4 regions of the Ensifer sp. LC384 genome follow, and region 1 is predicted to be linked to each of the others. Evidence: predicted binding sites of a transcription regulator. Region 1 holds the regulator's gene; each other region holds the start of a gene.
What was found. The regulator LexA, encoded in region 1, represses DNA repair genes until DNA is damaged. The targets are predictions, from matches to a motif close to TGTTCNNNNTGTGTTCNG.
Positions count from the first base shown of each region.

Region 2: the regulator LexA is predicted to act here: its motif matches at 1,818-1,835, upstream of recA (recombinase RecA).
Region 3: the regulator LexA is predicted to act here: its motif matches at 2,332-2,349, upstream of BC363_RS22055 (sel1 repeat family protein).
Region 4: the regulator LexA is predicted to act here: its motif matches at 2,494-2,511, upstream of parE (DNA topoisomerase IV subunit B).

Region 1 is NZ_MBST01000015.1:115,405-119,604, forward strand. It holds gene BC363_RS13870 (thermonuclease family protein) at 1-30, shown strand, start outside; tRNA gene BC363_RS13875 (tRNA-Cys) at 498-571, shown strand; gene BC363_RS13880 (hypothetical protein) at 1,210-1,542, shown strand; gene lexA (transcriptional repressor LexA) at 1,662-2,378, opposite strand; gene BC363_RS13890 (hypothetical protein) at 2,559-2,801, shown strand; gene BC363_RS13895 (hypothetical protein) at 2,839-3,126, opposite strand; gene BC363_RS35430 (hypothetical protein) at 3,583-3,726, opposite strand; gene BC363_RS13900 (DUF4242 domain-containing protein) at 3,907-4,194, opposite strand.
Region 2 is NZ_MBST01000045.1:175,042-179,241, forward strand. It holds gene BC363_RS26065 (pseudouridine-5'-phosphate glycosidase) at 1-744, opposite strand, end outside; gene BC363_RS26070 (carbohydrate kinase family protein) at 775-1,722, opposite strand; gene recA (recombinase RecA) at 1,962-3,050, shown strand; gene alaS (alanine--tRNA ligase) at 3,281-4,200, shown strand, end outside.
Region 3 is NZ_MBST01000034.1:6,888-11,087, forward strand. It holds gene BC363_RS22040 (AMP nucleosidase) at 1-246, opposite strand, end outside; gene BC363_RS22045 (YnfA family protein) at 438-758, opposite strand; gene BC363_RS35570 (hypothetical protein) at 851-1,027, opposite strand; gene BC363_RS35575 (hypothetical protein) at 1,041-1,214, opposite strand; gene BC363_RS22050 (DUF2147 domain-containing protein) at 1,663-2,004, opposite strand; gene BC363_RS22055 (sel1 repeat family protein) at 2,599-2,865, shown strand; gene BC363_RS22060 (pyridoxal phosphate-dependent aminotransferase) at 2,933-4,057, opposite strand.
Region 4 is NZ_MBST01000005.1:135,027-139,226, forward strand. It holds gene BC363_RS07150 (UbiA family prenyltransferase) at 1-1,357, opposite strand, end outside; gene BC363_RS07155 (alpha/beta fold hydrolase) at 1,487-2,338, opposite strand; gene parE (DNA topoisomerase IV subunit B) at 2,630-4,200, shown strand, end outside.

The sequences.
Region 1 (4,200 bases):
TGGAAGGGACGGTCAACGCCGTGGTGCTAGATCCTGGCGAAAGCGCCTCCGCGGCCGTGAAGGAGCGATCCGGCGCTGCGGCTCAAAACCTGTCGGCGATGCGCCGGAAAAACGTCCAGCGAGAAAATGTTGCCGTCATCGGGCGGCAGCCAAACACGTCGAATCTTCATGAGGTGTGAAAGTCTGAGCGGCGGCGCTGCGTGCGAAGCTGGCACCGGACGGCCCAGGATGTCTATTCGTCCGACTCTGCGCGCCGTGTTCGCAGACGGCGCCGGTCAACTGCCTTGTCGTTCCGCGGGGGAGGACCGGGGCTCGAATGATCATATCCGTTCTTCTCGAAAAAGAGGGTAGGGCTGGGGCATGCAGCCGCAATCCACAGAACGGAATGGAAACGCTTGTTCAGGATGAAAAAAGGATCGCATTCAGAATGAACCCTCTTGCACTCTGTCTATATTCATTCTAAACGCTCGCCACGACTTGATAATCTCAGTCGGTGAGGCCTCGTGGCGGAGTGGTGACGCAGAGGACTGCAAATCCTTGTACCCCGGTTCAATTCCGGGCGAGGCCTCCAAAGCCACACCTAATTATTTGATTTTGCGTTGTAATTCAGGGTGCTCAATTGCAGCACCTGCCACGCTTTTTCTATATGTGGGAATTTGTTCCCCGTTCCTCCTGCTTCGTTATCCTCGACCGCCAGCAATTGCTTGCCGATTCCGTCCCAACTAAAGCGGGCGGCCCCGCCGCCGTGGCGAGGCGTGCGCGCTCGGCATCTTGCCCGGCAAAGCTAGTCGCCGACCGATTGCCGATGCCTGTGCGACGATGGCCCCATTGGCCCGGCGTCCACTCCCTGGGAATTGATTGCTGGGTTAAATCTACCTTACGCAGACGACTGCGCCGCACACGGTGGAGATAGTGGGGTGGGGTGGGGTGATGCGGCGAGCGATGACACCCGCCAGCCCCTGCTTACGGCGAGCATGGGTTTGAAGATAAGCCGCGCCATAAGTCGGTCGTGGCCCATCCGCGTTGCCGTGCGCGCGAACAGGCGTCAACCTGCATGGCCTGCCAAGGACACACCCCGAAATGGTGACTCGGCTGGTATTGTCAGTGCAAGGAATATTGTCTCTAGACGGGTTCGGGAATGAATATTCCGGCGGCACGACCCGTACAGGTAGTGTCAAACAAAACCGACAATGGAGGAGATGACATAAAATGAAATGTAAGATCGCCCTGACTGCTCTTGCCGTTCTTGCCGCGTCGACGGCCACCGCAAGCGCTGAGGATCTCGTCTTTCAGCTGAAGAACAAGACGGAAGCGGTTCTGACGAACTTCTACACGTCGCCGGTCGGTGTTGATCAGTGGGAGGACGACGTCTTCGGGCGGCAGGTACTCAATCCGGGCGAAAGCATGGAAATCACCATCGCCGACGGACGTGATGTCTGCAAATACGACATGCGCTTTGAATTCGAAGAAGGCTCCGGTCTCGACACGACTGAAGACACGCAGGACCTCTGCGAACTGGGCGAGTACTCGATTCACCAGTAACATTTTTCGAGCGTGCAAGCCGCACGAGTTGGAGATGCCCGTCTCGCTACCCCAAGGTGGCGAGACGTTCAAGGAAGAGGAAGGCAGGCCAGCACGAAGGCAGCTGGCTTGAGCAAGGCTTAGTGGTAGCGGCGGATCAAGCCAACGAGCTTGCCCTGAATCTTGACGCGGTCGGGGCCGAAAATACGCGTCTCGTAGGCCGGATTGGCCGCCTCGAGCGCAATCGACGCGCCCTTGCGCCGGAAGCGCTTCAGCGTTGCTTCCTCATCATCGACGAGCGCGACGATGATGTCGCCGGGATTGGCCGAGGTGGCATTGCGGATGATCACCGTATCGCCATCGAAGATGCCGGCCTCGATCATCGAATCGCCCTTCACTTCAAGGGCATAGTGCTCGCCGCTGCCGATCATATCGAGCGGAACGGAGATGTCGTGAGTGTTGTTCTGTATCGCCGAGATCGGAACGCCGGCGGCAATGCGTCCCATAACCGGAACCGACACGGAGCTGTTGTCAGCAACCGGCGGCGCTTTCGCGGCGGGGGCAGGGGCCGGCGGCTTCCCGAGGCTGCCCTCGATGACGCTCGGGGAAAACCCGCGACGGGGTTGGGCGCTTGCTGCATAGGCTTCCGGCAGCTTGATGACCTCGAGCGCTCTGGCGCGGTTGGGAAGACGGCGTATGAAACCGCGTTCCTCCAGCGCCGTAATAAGCCGGTGAATGCCCGACTTTGAAGCCAGGTCGAGTGCATCCTTCATCTCGTCGAAAGACGGCGGCACACCCGATTCCTTCATTCGTTCGTGGATGAAAAGAAGCAATTCCTGTTGCTTGCGGGTCAGCATGGCAAGTCGCTCCAGAAGCGTGAAACAAATCAAGAACAGACACTATCTGTTCCATATGTGTTCCGCAAGTGCCTAAAATTCCGTGAATGTGGGATCAAGCGTGCGCGCATCGGCCAACTAGACGCTGCGCGTGCCGCAAGGCGCCGATATGCCTCGTTCCGTTTACGCAATGAGGGTGCAATGAAGAAGCTGGTTCGAATCCTGCTGACGATCGTTGTTCCGGCGACCGCGGTCCTTGGGTTCCGCTGGTATCAATATGTGGACAACAGGGAGAGTCCGTTCGACGAAGTCGGCATCGCGTTGAATGCGGCAATGCCGGGGCCGATCAATCTTTGGGGTTGTGACCGGCTCAAGCTTACCTCTCGCAACGCCGCTCGGTTGCGCCACCGTCGATGGAGCGAAGTGGAAATAGACTGGCATTGAGCGATTGCTGGGCGAGCGTCGCGAAGGAGAGAGTGGTTCAAGCCGGCTGCGTGGCGGAACAGGCGTCCTCGAACTCCTTGACGGTCTCAGCCGAGTTGTCCTCCGGCAGGACGGCGTCCGCCGCGTCGGTCGCTACGGGCGTGTCGCCTTGATAGACGAAGGACTGGATATAGTAGGCGATCGTTCCCTTCCAAACGTTCCGGCCATCGATCTGCTGGCAGGGCACGGCGGTTTCGAAATCGGCTTGCAGGTCGTCGACCGTAGCAGCGCTGAGGGCGATGTTAGGCGATGCGATAATCGAGGCGATAAGCAAGGCTGCAAGCACGGTGAACGTCCGCTAGATCAGAGGTGGTGCCGATAGTTTGGTTAACGATGTGAACCGCGCTTTCGTTCCAAAGTCCAGCAAGCATGCCGGGCACTGTGCCGTGTTCAACAGTTCTTTGCCAAAGGTGATGACGGCTGCTCACGGTGTGGCAGGGAAGGCACAAAGATTTGCATGAACAGGGTGCGTGTCGGCGTTCTCGATCTTCCGACGCCTACCACATGCGGCGTGTCGCCGGCCGATCAGGCCTGGCAGCAGACATGGGAAGCGATTGGCCAGTGCTGCCGCCCGCAATGATCTTTGCATTTCAGGGGGGGCGCGCGACGTGCAAGCGTGCTGGGGTTTCTGGCATTGCGGCGACCAGTCACGCAGGGTGTGCGGAGACGTGCACCCCCAGTCCAACTGGTCACTGACAAAACTCTCCCGACTATTTGGTTCGAGAGGTTAGAGGCGGTTGTCCTATTTCTTGTCTTTCTTGCCGAGCGAAAAGCTGCTGCCTGCCAGCTTCACCTGTGAGCCTTCTGTCGTAACGGCGGCTTTGACGGCCTTGTCCTTCTTGGGTTTTCTAACCTCGCGGTTACTTCGCACTTGACCCTTTGCCATGATCGTCTCCTTGAAAAGGTGTGCCGGGGAACCCTCATGGGCGCCGAATGACCGGCAGACTAGCCTGCATTGATGCCGCCGGAAGTCAATGACGGCGCGCGGGGAGCATTGGCCCGGGCGGCGATTCGGGGGTGTCATGACGCCGATGTCCCGCCCGCGGTGATTATAACACCGCTTCGGCTATTTGCCGCGTCCTTGAGATGCTGTCGAAGGCCCGATCACGGCGGCGACTTCCGTTATTCTGTTGGCCGGAAACCCGCCGCGTTCGGCGTGTTCGCGAATGACGTCGGCGCTCGGTGCCTCGTGGACGCAATAGAGCTTGTCGCCGGCGACATAGCTCGTGATCCATGTGTACGGCACGCCGAGATCGGCGACGACAGCATTGGATTTCGCCGACAGTGCACAGAGGTCGTCCTGACTGAGCTTGTCAGCGCCTGGCACGTCGCGCTCGATGATGAAAGTGGGCATCGCTCA
Region 2 (4,200 bases), on a different contig from region 1:
TTCCATCTCCTCGCGCGGGATCTCGCTTTCGGCTGGAACTGGGTTGGCGATCAGCATGCCGCCGTCGACGCCGAGCAGTTCGCGCATGTTCTGGAAGTTGGCGATTGCTGCCGGGCTGTTGAGCATCAGCGGGCTCTTGAGGCCTGAATCGCGCGACCAGAAGGCCGGGAACACGTCGCTGTCATAGGTGACGACGGGCACGCCGCGGGTTTCGAGAACTTCGAGTGTCTTCGGAATGTCGAGAATGGCCTTGGCGCCGGCGCAAACGACGATGACAGCCGTGCGTCCCAGTTCGTCGAGGTCGGCGGAGATGTCGAAGCTCAGCTCGGCGCCACGGTGCACGCCGCCAATGCCGCCGGTCGCAAAGACGCGGATGCCGGCACGGGCGGCAGCGATCATCGTCGCGGCAACGGTCGTCGCACCAGTGCGGCGCTCTGCGATCGCAAAGGCAAGATCGGCACGCGATACCTTCATCGCGCCTTCAGTCTTTGCCAGTTCTTCGAGCTTGACGTCATCAAGGCCGATATGAAGCACGCCGTGGATGACGGCAATGGTCGCCGGAACGGCGCCCTGGTCGCGAATGATCGCTTCGACGCTGCGGGCCATGTTCAGGTTGCCCGGATAGGGCATGCCATGGGTGATGATGGTCGATTCCAGCGCCACGATGGGCGCGCCGCGCGCCTTGGCGGCTGCAACCTCGTCGGAATATTCCATCGGCAGGAAGGGGGAAGCGGGTTTGGTCATGGTTTTTCCTTGGGAGTTCGGTAGCGGCGTTCATGCCAGCATTTGAGGTGCCGGCACAAGAGCCCGCGCCCGTTCGAGATTGGCCTGCGACATTTGTTCCGAGGCGGCCAAGGGGGAGCGAAGCGTAATGCCGGCAGACGCAATACCGTGCCGCAGGCATTCCGAAAGATCGTGACCGGCAAGCCGGGCGGCGAGGAAGCCGGACGCCAAAGCATCGCCGGCACCGGTGACATCGGCGAGTTCCGGCAAAGCCGGTGGCGTCGCGACGCAAACGGTTTCGCGATCGAAGGCGACCACCGCGCGGCCGCCGCGGGTGACGACGCCACCATTGAGACCGGCGGCGCGCAAAAGCGGCGGCCAGCCCTCAGCATCCGCTACGTCCTTGCCGGTGAGCGCCCGCGCCTCCGCTTCGTTCATGAACAGGAAGCCAAGCTTGGCTAGGCTCGGCTGGAACCGGATCACTTTTGCCGGCGAAACAGCGATGCCAGCGACGATGCGCCCGTCGCAGGACGCTGCCTCGACGAGAGCGGCAATCGTTTCTTCCGGCAGGTTCGCATCGGTCAGAACCAGCCGGCTGTCGGCGATGGCGTCGCGCAGTGCGCGACGCTGCAACTGGCGCGGCGAGAACATCCGGTAAAGATCCATGTCGGCAAGCGCGATCACCAGGTTGCCGTCATTCTCGATGATCGCGGTGTAGCTCGGCGTCGTGCGGTCAAGGAAGGTGAGGGGATTATCGATCACGCCAGCGGCGGCGGCGGCGGCCGTTACCATCTCACCGGCCGCGTCTCCGCCGCGCGTGCTGATCATCCTCACGCTATGCCCCAGTCGCGCCAGATTGCGCGCAGCGTTGAAACCGCCGCCGCCAGCTTCCTCGAACCAGGTGCCGGGGTTGCTCGAACCGGGCGCGGTCGTGCCGGTGATGCGGCCACGCCGATCGATATGGGCGCCGCCAAAGACGGCGATTTCGCCTTCCGTCATGAATGTTCCTCTGCTGTCTCTTGGGCGAATCGGATCAGCACCGTTCATCGTCTCGAGGCGCGCGGGGCGCTGTCGAAAAACTTACCCCGCAATGCGTGAACATGAATCGAACACAATCCGAATAATTCCTATTTTTCAATACCTTGTTCTGCCCTTGCAAAAACGGAACAAAACATGTACAAAAACTCGTGCGGCGGCTTCATTGCCTCGGTAGCTTCAATAACCTAAAGGTGGACCAAATGGCACAAAACTCTTTGCGGCTCGTAGAGGACAAATCGGTGGATAAAAGCAAGGCACTTGAAGCGGCACTTTCCCAGATCGAACGGTCGTTCGGCAAGGGATCGATCATGAAGCTCGGTGGGAAGGACAGCATCATTGAGATCGAGACGGTTTCGACCGGCTCTCTCAGCCTGGACATCGCACTCGGCATCGGCGGCCTGCCGAAGGGCCGCATCGTTGAAATCTATGGTCCGGAAAGCTCGGGCAAGACGACGCTGGCGCTGCAGACGATCGCAGAGGCACAGAAGAAGGGCGGCATCTGCGCCTTCGTCGACGCGGAACATGCACTCGATCCGGTCTATGCGCGCAAGCTGGGCGTCGATCTGGAAAATCTGCTGATCTCGCAGCCCGACACCGGTGAGCAGGCGCTTGAAATCACCGACACGCTGGTCCGCTCCGGGGCGATCGACGTTCTCGTCGTCGACTCCGTCGCAGCGCTCGTGCCGCGCGCCGAAATCGAAGGCGAAATGGGCGACAGCCTGCCGGGTATGCAGGCCCGCCTGATGAGCCAGGCGCTGCGCAAGCTGACGGCTTCGATCTCGAAGTCGAACTGCATGGTGATCTTCATCAACCAGATCCGCATGAAGATCGGCGTCATGTTCGGTTCGCCGGAAACGACGACGGGCGGCAACGCGTTGAAATTCTACGCCTCGGTTCGCCTCGACATCCGCCGTATCGGTTCCGTCAAGGAGCGCGAAGAAGTCGTCGGCAACCAGACGCGCGTCAAGGTCGTCAAGAACAAGATGGCGCCTCCGTTCAAACAGGTCGAGTTCGACATCATGTATGGCGAAGGCGTCTCCAAGACCGGCGAACTCGTCGATCTCGGCGTCAAGGCGGGCATCGTCGAGAAGTCCGGTGCCTGGTTCTCCTATAACAGCCAGCGCCTCGGCCAGGGTCGCGAGAACGCCAAGACGTTCCTCAGGGACAATCCGGACCTGTCGCGCGAGATCGAGACGGCTCTGCGTCAGAACGCCGGCCTGATTGCCGACCGGTTCCTCGAGAATGGCGGCCCGGAAGCCGACGACGGCGACGACGCCGCCGAAGCATAATCAGCAAGCAAAGCTTTGAGCTTTCAAAAACCGGTCGCCCTCGTCGGCGGCCGGTTTTTTGCTGCCGTCTGGACAGCATGATACGCGAACGATAAAAGCCTGTGGTTCCGGCGACCGAGGGCGTTGGAGGGCGCAGCCGTCAGGGACGGCTGCGGGGTTGAAGGACAACGGCGAGTGGCGCGGCAAATGCCGGGGCTTGGGCCTGAATTGGTGCACAGATAGGACGCAAGATGAGCGGCGTGAATGAAATCCGGTCGACGTTTCTCGACTATTTCCGCAGGAATGGTCATGAGGTGGTGTCGTCGAGCCCGTTGGTGCCGCGCAACGACCCGACGCTGATGTTCACCAATGCCGGCATGGTGCAGTTCAAGAACGTCTTCACCGGGCTTGAGCAGCGTCCCTATTCGACGGCCGTAACCGCACAGAAATGCGTGCGCGCCGGCGGCAAGCACAACGACCTCGACAATGTCGGCTACACCGCGCGCCACCACACCTTCTTCGAGATGCTCGGCAACTTCTCCTTTGGCGATTACTTCAAGGAGAATGCCATCGAATTTGCCTGGAACCTGATCACCAAGGAATATGGCCTCGACGCCAAGCGCCTGCTGGTCACGGTCTATCACACCGACGACGAGGCTTTCGGCCTGTGGAAGAAGATCGCCGGCCTAACCGACGACCGCATCATCCGTATTCCGACCAGCGACAATTTCTGGGCCATGGGCGATACCGGCCCTTGCGGTCCTTGCTCGGAAATCTTCTACGACCACGGCGACAAGATCTGGGGCGGACCTCCGGGTTCTGCCGATGAGGACGGCGACCGCTTCATCGAGATCTGGAACCTCGTCTTCATGCAGTACGAGCAGATCACCAAGGAAGAGCGCGTTAACCTGCCGCGTCCGTCGATCGACACCGGCATGGGCCTTGAACGCCTGGCAGCCGTGCTGCAGGGCCAGCACGACAACTACGACATCGATCTCTTCCGGGCGCTGATTGCCGCGTCTGAGGAAGCAACCGGCGTCAAGGCCGAAGGCGACCAGCGCGCCAGCCACCGCGTTATCGCCGACCACCTGCGTTCGTCCGCCTTCCTGATCGCCGATGGCGTGCTGCCGTCGAACGAGGGCCGCGGTTATGTGTTGCGCCGTATCATGCG
Region 3 (4,200 bases), on a different contig from region 1:
GCGGGAATCGACATGGCCGAAGCTGCTGGTCTCGATGCTGACCTGCGGATAGCAGGCGCGGTAGCGCGTGAGCAGAACGCCATTCTTGCCCAGCCCCTCGAAAGCCTCTGTGAGGAACCGGGTATTGCGATCGTAAAGCGCCTCCAGGCAATCGACTGCGGCCGCCGGATCTTCGAAGAACTGCGGCTCGAACGGCTCGGGCGTGGAGACGGAAAGGACGGAGTGTGAAGAGATTCGCTTGTTCATGTCGCATTATAGGCTGAGGCTTCTGACAAGCAAACGACAAGATGCGGGCATGCACAACCACGTCGATCAGCACAGCTTTGCAGCGCCGCGCGTCAGGTATGTCGCGCAACTGACGCTGTAATGCTTTGAATTTTCTGAATAATGTTCGCCATAAATCGTTTTCGATTTAAGGGATTATGCAGTAGCTGCCCCTAGCGCGGTCCAGCGAGGATGATGGCGCTGCCGACGAGGGCGACGGCCATTCCGGTCAGATCCCAACGGTCAGGCCGCACGCCTTCGGCAAGCCACAGCCAGATGAGCGAGGCGGCGATATAGACCCCGCCATAGGCTGCATAGGCGCGGCCGGCCGCCGCGCTGTCAATCAAGGTCAGCAGCCAGGCAAACAGTGCCAGCGACGCCATGCCCGGGATCAGCCACCAGATCGGCCTGTCAAGTTTCAGCCACGCCCAGAAGGCGAAGCATCCGGCGATCTCGGCAAGGGCGGCAAGGGAATAGACGGCATAGGCTGGCATCAGTGGCGGGTCCTTTCAACCGTGAAAGGACAGTAAGGCGCGCAGCGATGCAAGAGAGACTGAAAAATTAAAGGCGCCGATGGCGCCTTCGGTCAGCTCATCGATTGACGCTGCAGCGTCACGAAGAGAACGAGGCCGGCCCCCTGCTTGCCGATGCTCAGGCCATTGGCCTTGCTATAGGCAAGCGCCCCAACCGGCGCCATCAGCAGGCTGGCAAGTGCAAGGACACGCAGCGAGAGAAAGGCGGATGTGGAAAGGGCGGCCAGCATATCAGTCTCTCCGTTAGAGCTTGGCTTGGCAGTATTGCGCCGTGTGCGCGGTGCAATCCGTCAGCGAGCCGAGATAGGTGTTGCTGCGGCGACGTTCGGTATCTGCGCTGACTGCGGCAGCAAGGGTCATCGCAAAAACAACCATCAGAAGGCTGATAATGGTGAGGCGCCGAGCAAGAATGTCCATGGTTCTGTCCGTTGGTCTGGAGGCGGTTCAAATCGATTGAGTGTGTTTTCGCATAACCAAACTGAACTCTTGCTGATATGGCCGTTCATCTGGCGTTCATCTTGTGATTGATGTCGCTGCCGTTCTCGCGGGCAGAGGTGTGCCTAGCCCCGTGATCCCAATGATCCCAATGCATCAGGAGAGAATAGTGACTGCACAGATCGTGCTTTGTTACTGGCGTGCGGTGAACGGCTGGAAGTCACCGTCATGCTGGAGGAACTGGGTGCTCTCTATGAGGTAGACACCTCGACATCGGCAGGCGAGCAGTTCGTGCCGAATAACCGCATGCCAGCGATCATCGGAGGCGGCCCGCAGTCAAGAAGGCCGTCGAAGTCGATAAGGAAGAACGCGCCTATCAGGCGCAAAAAATGGGCGACCCGAGGGCCGCCCTTTTTGTACGCGATTGATCCTAGAGGCGCGACCAGGTTTGTGATTTGCAGAGAATCTTGAGCACGCAGCCCTTCATCTTCAGCGAGTTGCCGTTGACCGCGCCCGAACCGCTATAGGTCTTGTCGGTTTCGGGATCGGTGATTTCCCCGGAATAGCTGCCATCCGTGCCGGACAGATTGCCGATCCGCTTGCCGGCGTGTTTGCCGGTCTTCAGCGTCACGCAGAAGGCGCCGCCGCAAGGTGCAATCTCGGCCGTCGCGCCGGTTGCGGTCTTCCAGTTGCCGACGATCGGTTCGGCGGCAACGGCCGTTCCGGCGACGCCAAAAGCGAGAGCCGCGGTCATGAACAGGGTACGAATCATTCATTCCTCCAGATAAAAGCCGCCGGCGCGGTCCGCTTCGCCGGCACCTCTTCAGATATCCTCGTTTGAAAGGCAGTCTCCTCACCGCCGCCGGCAAGGTAGCTTACGCGCACGTAAAGGTAAACTGGTTCGAGTGCGCCTGTTTGTGCTTTTTATCTGCCGGTTTTCGGCCGAGAAAAATCGAGGAAATCCAGGACTGGCAGGTCGGACACTCTTTTCGTGGTTACCGTTTGGTTGAGGTCGGCAGTTGAATATTTCGTAAATTTTTATGCGAATGCGCCAGATTTCCGGCCTTTCGATGTTTAACAAAAACTCAAGTTTACCAAGTGTTTGAACTTTGTTTGTCTCAAATTAATCATGCATTTTAAGCGCGTATTGAAGGCCGTGCTGCATAGTAAGACCCATAAGACGAGCGGAGAAATTCACCCCGCCAAACGACCGAAGACGACGCTGCAAAGATGGCGCGGTTCGGAAAGGCCCACAAAGAGGCACGGTCGAACAGGGACCAAAAAACAAATGCTGATCTGGAGCATGGTCCGCCTCTAAAGGGCGGGCCGCTTCGGAAAACCAACCAGGCAAAACAGGGACAAGACAATGGCACGCTTTGATATGCAGGTTGCTTCGAATACCGCGATGGGTGGTGAAAACCAGGCGGACGTCTTTTGCGAAATGGGTCTGGCCTATGCGACGGGCCGCGGTCGTCCGGTCGACCTGGTCGCCGCCCATAAATGGCTGAACATTGCCGCGATCAAGGGTTGCGACCGCGCCGTTGATCTGCGCGCCGACCTTTCGATGACGATGAGCAAGGCCGACCTTGCAGCAGCGCTTCGCGCCGCCCGCGAATGGATGACCGTTCACTGAACGCCAAGGCGGGAGTAAGCTCCCGTCCGGCGGCGCCCGCCAGCGAGCAGGCGCCGGATATGAGGGCCTATTGGCCGCCTGCCAGTTTCTCCAGAACCTTCGGCAGGGCGGCTTCAAGCAGGTCCATCTCCGCCTCTGGCCCGGTGCTGACGCGAATGCAGCGGTTGAGCGGGGCGACGCCGGGCATGCGGATGAAGATGCCGTGGTCGCTCATCAGCGTATCGACGATCGCGCGCGCATAGACCGCGTCCCTTCCACAGTCGATCGCGACGAAATTGGTCGCCGATTCGAGCGGCGACAAGCCATTGCTTCTGGCGATCTCAGCGATGCGCACGCGCGAATGCGCAATCTTTGCCGTTACCAAGGTCAGATAATCCTGATCCGCAAGCGCTGCCACAGCCGCGGCCACGCCGATCCGATTCATACCGAAATGATTGCGGATCTTGTCGAACGCCTGGGCGGTCCCGGGCGTGGTGATGACATAACCGACCCGCGAGCCGGCAAGGCCATAGGCTTTCGAAAAAGTCCGCGTCCTGACGACATTGGGCATGCCTATCAACGCGGCGATCGCGGGCAAGGCCCCTGCCGGAGCGGTTTCGCAATAGGCTTCGTCGAGGATGAAGAGCGTGGTTTCGGGCAGGGCCTTGGCGAATTCGACAACGCGTTCGGCGTTCCACCAGCTTCCCATCGGGTTGTCGGGATTGGCGAAATAGACGAGCGGGGCATTCTCTTGCTTGACTGCTGCTAGCAACCCGTCGAGATCTTCGCGGTCTCCGACATAGGGCACCGTCACCAGCCGGCCGCCGTGGCCGACGACGTGATAGTTGAACGTCGGATATGCGCCGAGCGAAGTGACGACCGGCATGCCGGGCTCGATCACCATCCGCACGATCTGCCCCAGCAGTCCGTCGATGCCTTCGCCGATCGCAATGTTGGCGGCAGAGACGCCGAGCCGGGCCGCCAGCGCCTGCTTCAGATCATGGTTTTCCGGGTCCGCATATTTCCACGTTCCCGTTGCCGCCTCTCGCATCGCTTGCACGACGCTTTCAGCAGGCCCAAACCCGCTTTCGTTAGCGCCGATGCGGGCAGCAATGGCGCGCCCACGCTGGCGCTCGATGGCCTCGGGTCCAACGAAGGGGATCGTGGAGGGCAGGGATTGGATGAGCGGCGTGAAGCGAGAGAATGCGGACATGCTTTATATAAGGCCCCGTTCGAACAAAGTTCGCGGAACTTACTGCATAATTCCTTAAATCGGAATCGATTTAAGGGCAAAATTATGCAGCAACTCAGAGTGTTACAGCGACCTTTGCGCGTCTAAACAGACGCGCGGCGCTG
Region 4 (4,200 bases), on a different contig from region 1:
CGACAGGATCCTCGTGCAACATGCCCCGGCGCGCCAGCATCCAGATCCGCAGCAGCATATAAAGCACCAGCGGGCAAAGTGGCCACAACGCCCAGGGCGTCGTGTACATTTCCTGCAACTCCTTGCTGTGCACATAGAGCGCAAGCACCAGCGCCGAGGTAAAGGCGGAGGCCACACCCGCCTGCCCGACCATTTCAAAATCGACCGCCAGATAGCCGCGCCCGGGAACGACACCACCGTCCTTATCCTCGAATTCATGCAGTTCGACATAGCGCTTCACCAGCGCCAGGCTGAGGAAGAAGAAGATCGCGAAAGACACGAGCCAGAAGGAAAGTTCCGTTCCGGTCGCCGCCGCGCCGGCCACGATGCGTGTGGTGTAGAGGCCCGCAAGCGTGAAAACATCGACGAGAAGCTTGCGCTTGAGCACAAAAGTGTAGGCCGTCGTGGCGCAGGCATAAAAGGCGAGCACGCCTGCAAACTTCCACGGCAGGACGAACGTCAGCGAAAGCGAGGCCAGCATCAGGCAGACGACGAGGATGAGCGCCGTCGGCACCGACATCTGGCCGCTGGCAAGCGGCCGGTTGCGCTTCTTTGCGTGGCGCCGGTCATTCGCAAGGTCTGAGAGATCGTTGATGACGTAGACGGCGGAGGCCAGGAAGCTGAAGGCGAAGAATGCGATGATAACACTCACCAGCGCATCGAGATGCAGCACCTCATGATTGAGGATCATCGGTACGCCGATCAGTACATTCTTCGCCCATTGATGGACGCGGATCGATTTCAAAGGAGCAAGCATGCTCACCTTGCCGGTATCGAGCTTCTCGGCATCGTGGTTGCGGCGCCATTTCTCCGCCGCCGAATCCGGCGCCACGACAATCGCACGGCGTGACACCTCGAACACCGCGATGTCGTCGCGGCTGTTGCCCATGTAATCGAAACCGCCCTCGCCGAACCGTTTCACCAGTGCGTCACGCTTTCGGCTGCTCGTCAGATTGAGCGCCTCCGACGAATGCATGACCGAGGAAAAGAGCCCGACATGCGCCGCGACCTCCCGGGCGACGGAAGGCGCAGCACCAGTGACGAGCACGATGTCGCGCCCGTCCGCCTTCTCTGCGGCCAGTCGGGCCAGGACGGTCTGGCGGTACGGCCAGTCCGCCGCCTTTCGCCGGGAGCGCAAGGCGACTTCATGCTTCAGGCGCGCCCTGCCCTGCAGCAGCCACAGCATCATCAGCACGAGCATGAGCGGATTGCGCAAGAGGATGATCGCAGCGCCTTCCCACAGCGTATCGGCGGCCAGCAATGTGCCATCCAGGTCGACACACAGCGGAACCCGCCGTGTTTCGGTGCGCGCATCCATGAAACTTACCCCAGCAATATCTGCCGGAGATCATCGCGCCGATCACTTTCAAAGGTGGAAACAAGCGGACGGCCTGCACCCGGAAATTGCCGGTCTGGTTAACAAATGCCGAGCATCAAACGCTGTGCGTTAGCGGCCGCCGATCCAGTTCAGGGCGTCGCGCCAGTCGGTCATGCGAACCGGCGTTCCGTGCGAGCCGGTTTCAAAAAGCACGAAGCGGCTCGGGTAGCCCTGCCCCTTCAACGCGGTGTAGAGCGCCTTCTGGCTCTCGGCGGGATAGACACTATCCCGGCTGCCATGGCTGAAGAACATCGGCAACTTCGCCTTGTAGGCGGCACTCTTCGTAAAATCCGGATCGGCGGCACCGCCCATGACCATCATGCCGCCAAGGACAGCAACGGCGCTTGCGTCACGCGACACGCCCCAGCAGATGAAGCTGCCCATGGAGGCACAAGCCAGTACCACCGGCCGGCCGCCTGAGCGCTCGGCGGCAAGTTTGACCAGTCCTGCGACATCCTCAGCCCCGGCGGCATCGAAGGATCGCACGCTCGGCGCGTAATAGACACCGCCATTGGCAACAGCGAGGTTCTTCAGGCGATTGAAATTGCCACCGAAGGAAAAATCATTGGCGCCAAGGCGCCGGTCCCCGCCTCGCCCGTGAATGAAGATCACGCTGAACGCCGCCCCCCGCTCCCGACCGACGCGTGTCACATCGATGGAGCGCTCGCCGACATCGAGCGTCTCGTTGACCTGTTCGCTCTTGACGCCAAGCGAGAGGAACGCGCGCTTGACCCGACGCTCCGGAATTTCGTCGCGTTCATTGATGTCGCGCAGTTCCTGATAGTCGACGACGCGGTAGTCACCGCCATCGCCTTGCTCCAGCACCTTGCCGTAGGAAAACAGATCGTCCTTGTAGGGCTTCAATACCTGCGCCTCGGCGCAAGCGGCCGAGCCTGCAAGAAGGCCGGTGGACAGGACCATGGCAGCAAGCCGGCGAAAGCAAAAATGAGCTGTGGACACGGACAACGAAGGGCTCCCTGGTTCGCCGCAAAGCCTTGCCATCGGCCCGGCGCCAAAGCAACAGTTGGTGATGGAAGCCGACGCAGAGGCTTTATTTTGCGGGCATCCGGCGTTGCCATTCTCCTTTTGTTCGTACAATCGGGAAGACTCTGGCAGAATCCGGGTGATTCGAATGACTGGGGATGGCGACAAGACCGAGGTCTTGCTATGGCCTTGAACACCTCCGCACGACAGGAATGATCTAGACGCCCCATGGACGACAGCAACGACCTCTTCTCCGCAATGCCCGAACAACCGAAGCCCGTTGCGCCAGATGCAGCACCTGTCGCGCGAGCGGCGCCGGTTCCGCGCGAAGAACCGCGCCCTGCCCCCAAGGGGAGCGACAGCGGTGACTACGATGCTTCTGCGATCGAGGTGCTGGAGGGACTGGAGCCGGTACGTCGGCGTCCGGGCATGTATATCGGCGGCACCGACGAAAAGGCGCTGCACCATCTCTTCGCCGAAGTCATCGACAACTCGATGGACGAAGCGGTGGCCGGCCACGCCAACTTCATCGAAGTCAATCTCGATGCCGATGGCTATCTGTCGGTGACCGACAACGGCCGTGGCATTCCGGTCGAAAACCATCCCAAATTCCCCGGAAAGTCGACGCTCGAAGTCGTGATGACCGTTCTGCATGCGGGCGGCAAGTTCGACGGCAAGGCCTATGAAACCTCCGGCGGTCTGCACGGCGTCGGTGTCTCCGTCGTCAACGCACTGTCCGACGACCTTGAGGTTGAGGTTGCCAGAAACCGCAAGCTTTATCGCCAGCGCTTTTCGCGCGGCGTGCCGCAGGGCGGGCTGGAAGAACTGGGCGACGTCCACAACAGGCGCGGAACGCGGGTGCGGTTTCATCCCGATCCGCAGATCTTCGGACCGCATGCCCGCTTCGAGCCGGCACGGCTGTTCCGCATGGCGCGCTCGAAGGCCTATCTCTTCGGCGGCGTCGAAATCCGCTGGTCGTGCGATCCGTCGCTGCTGGCGGAAGGCTCCGAGATTCCGGATCGAGCCGTCTTCCACTTCCCCGGCGGCCTGAAGGACTATCTTGCCGCGACGCTCGGCAAGGAGTTCACGGTCACCCGCGAGATTTTTGCCGGCAAGTCCGAGAAGTCGAACGGCCACGGTTCGCTCGAATGGGCCGTCACCTGGTATGGCGGCGACCAGCAGGTCCACTCCTATTGCAACACCATCCCGACGCCGGAAGGCGGGACGCACGAGGCGGGTTTCCGCATCGCACTCACCAAGGGGCTGAAGAATTACGCCGAGCTGACGCAGAACAAGCGCGCTGCCATCATCACCACCGATGACGTGATGATTTCGGCCGCCGGCATGCTCTCGGTCTTCATCCGCGAACCGGAATTCGTCGGCCAGACGAAGGACAAGTTGGCGACTGTCGAAGCGCAGCGCATCGTCGAAAACGCCTTGCGCGATCCTTTCGACCACTATCTCGCCGACAACCCGGCAGAGGCGGCAAAGCTCCTCGAATGGGTGATCGAACGCGCCGACGAGCGCGTCCGCCGTCGCAAGGAGAAGGAAGTCAACCGCAAGTCAGCGGTGCGCAAGCTGCGCCTACCCGGCAAGCTTGCCGACTGCTCGCAGAACACTGCCGAAGGTGCGGAACTCTTCATCGTCGAAGGGGATTCGGCCGGCGGCTCCGCCAAGCAGGCGCGCAACCGTGCCAACCAGGCCATCCTGCCGCTTCGCGGCAAGATCCTGAACGTTGCCAGCGCCGGCCGGGAAAAGCTGGGCGCCAACCAGCAGATCGCCGACCTGATCCAGGCACT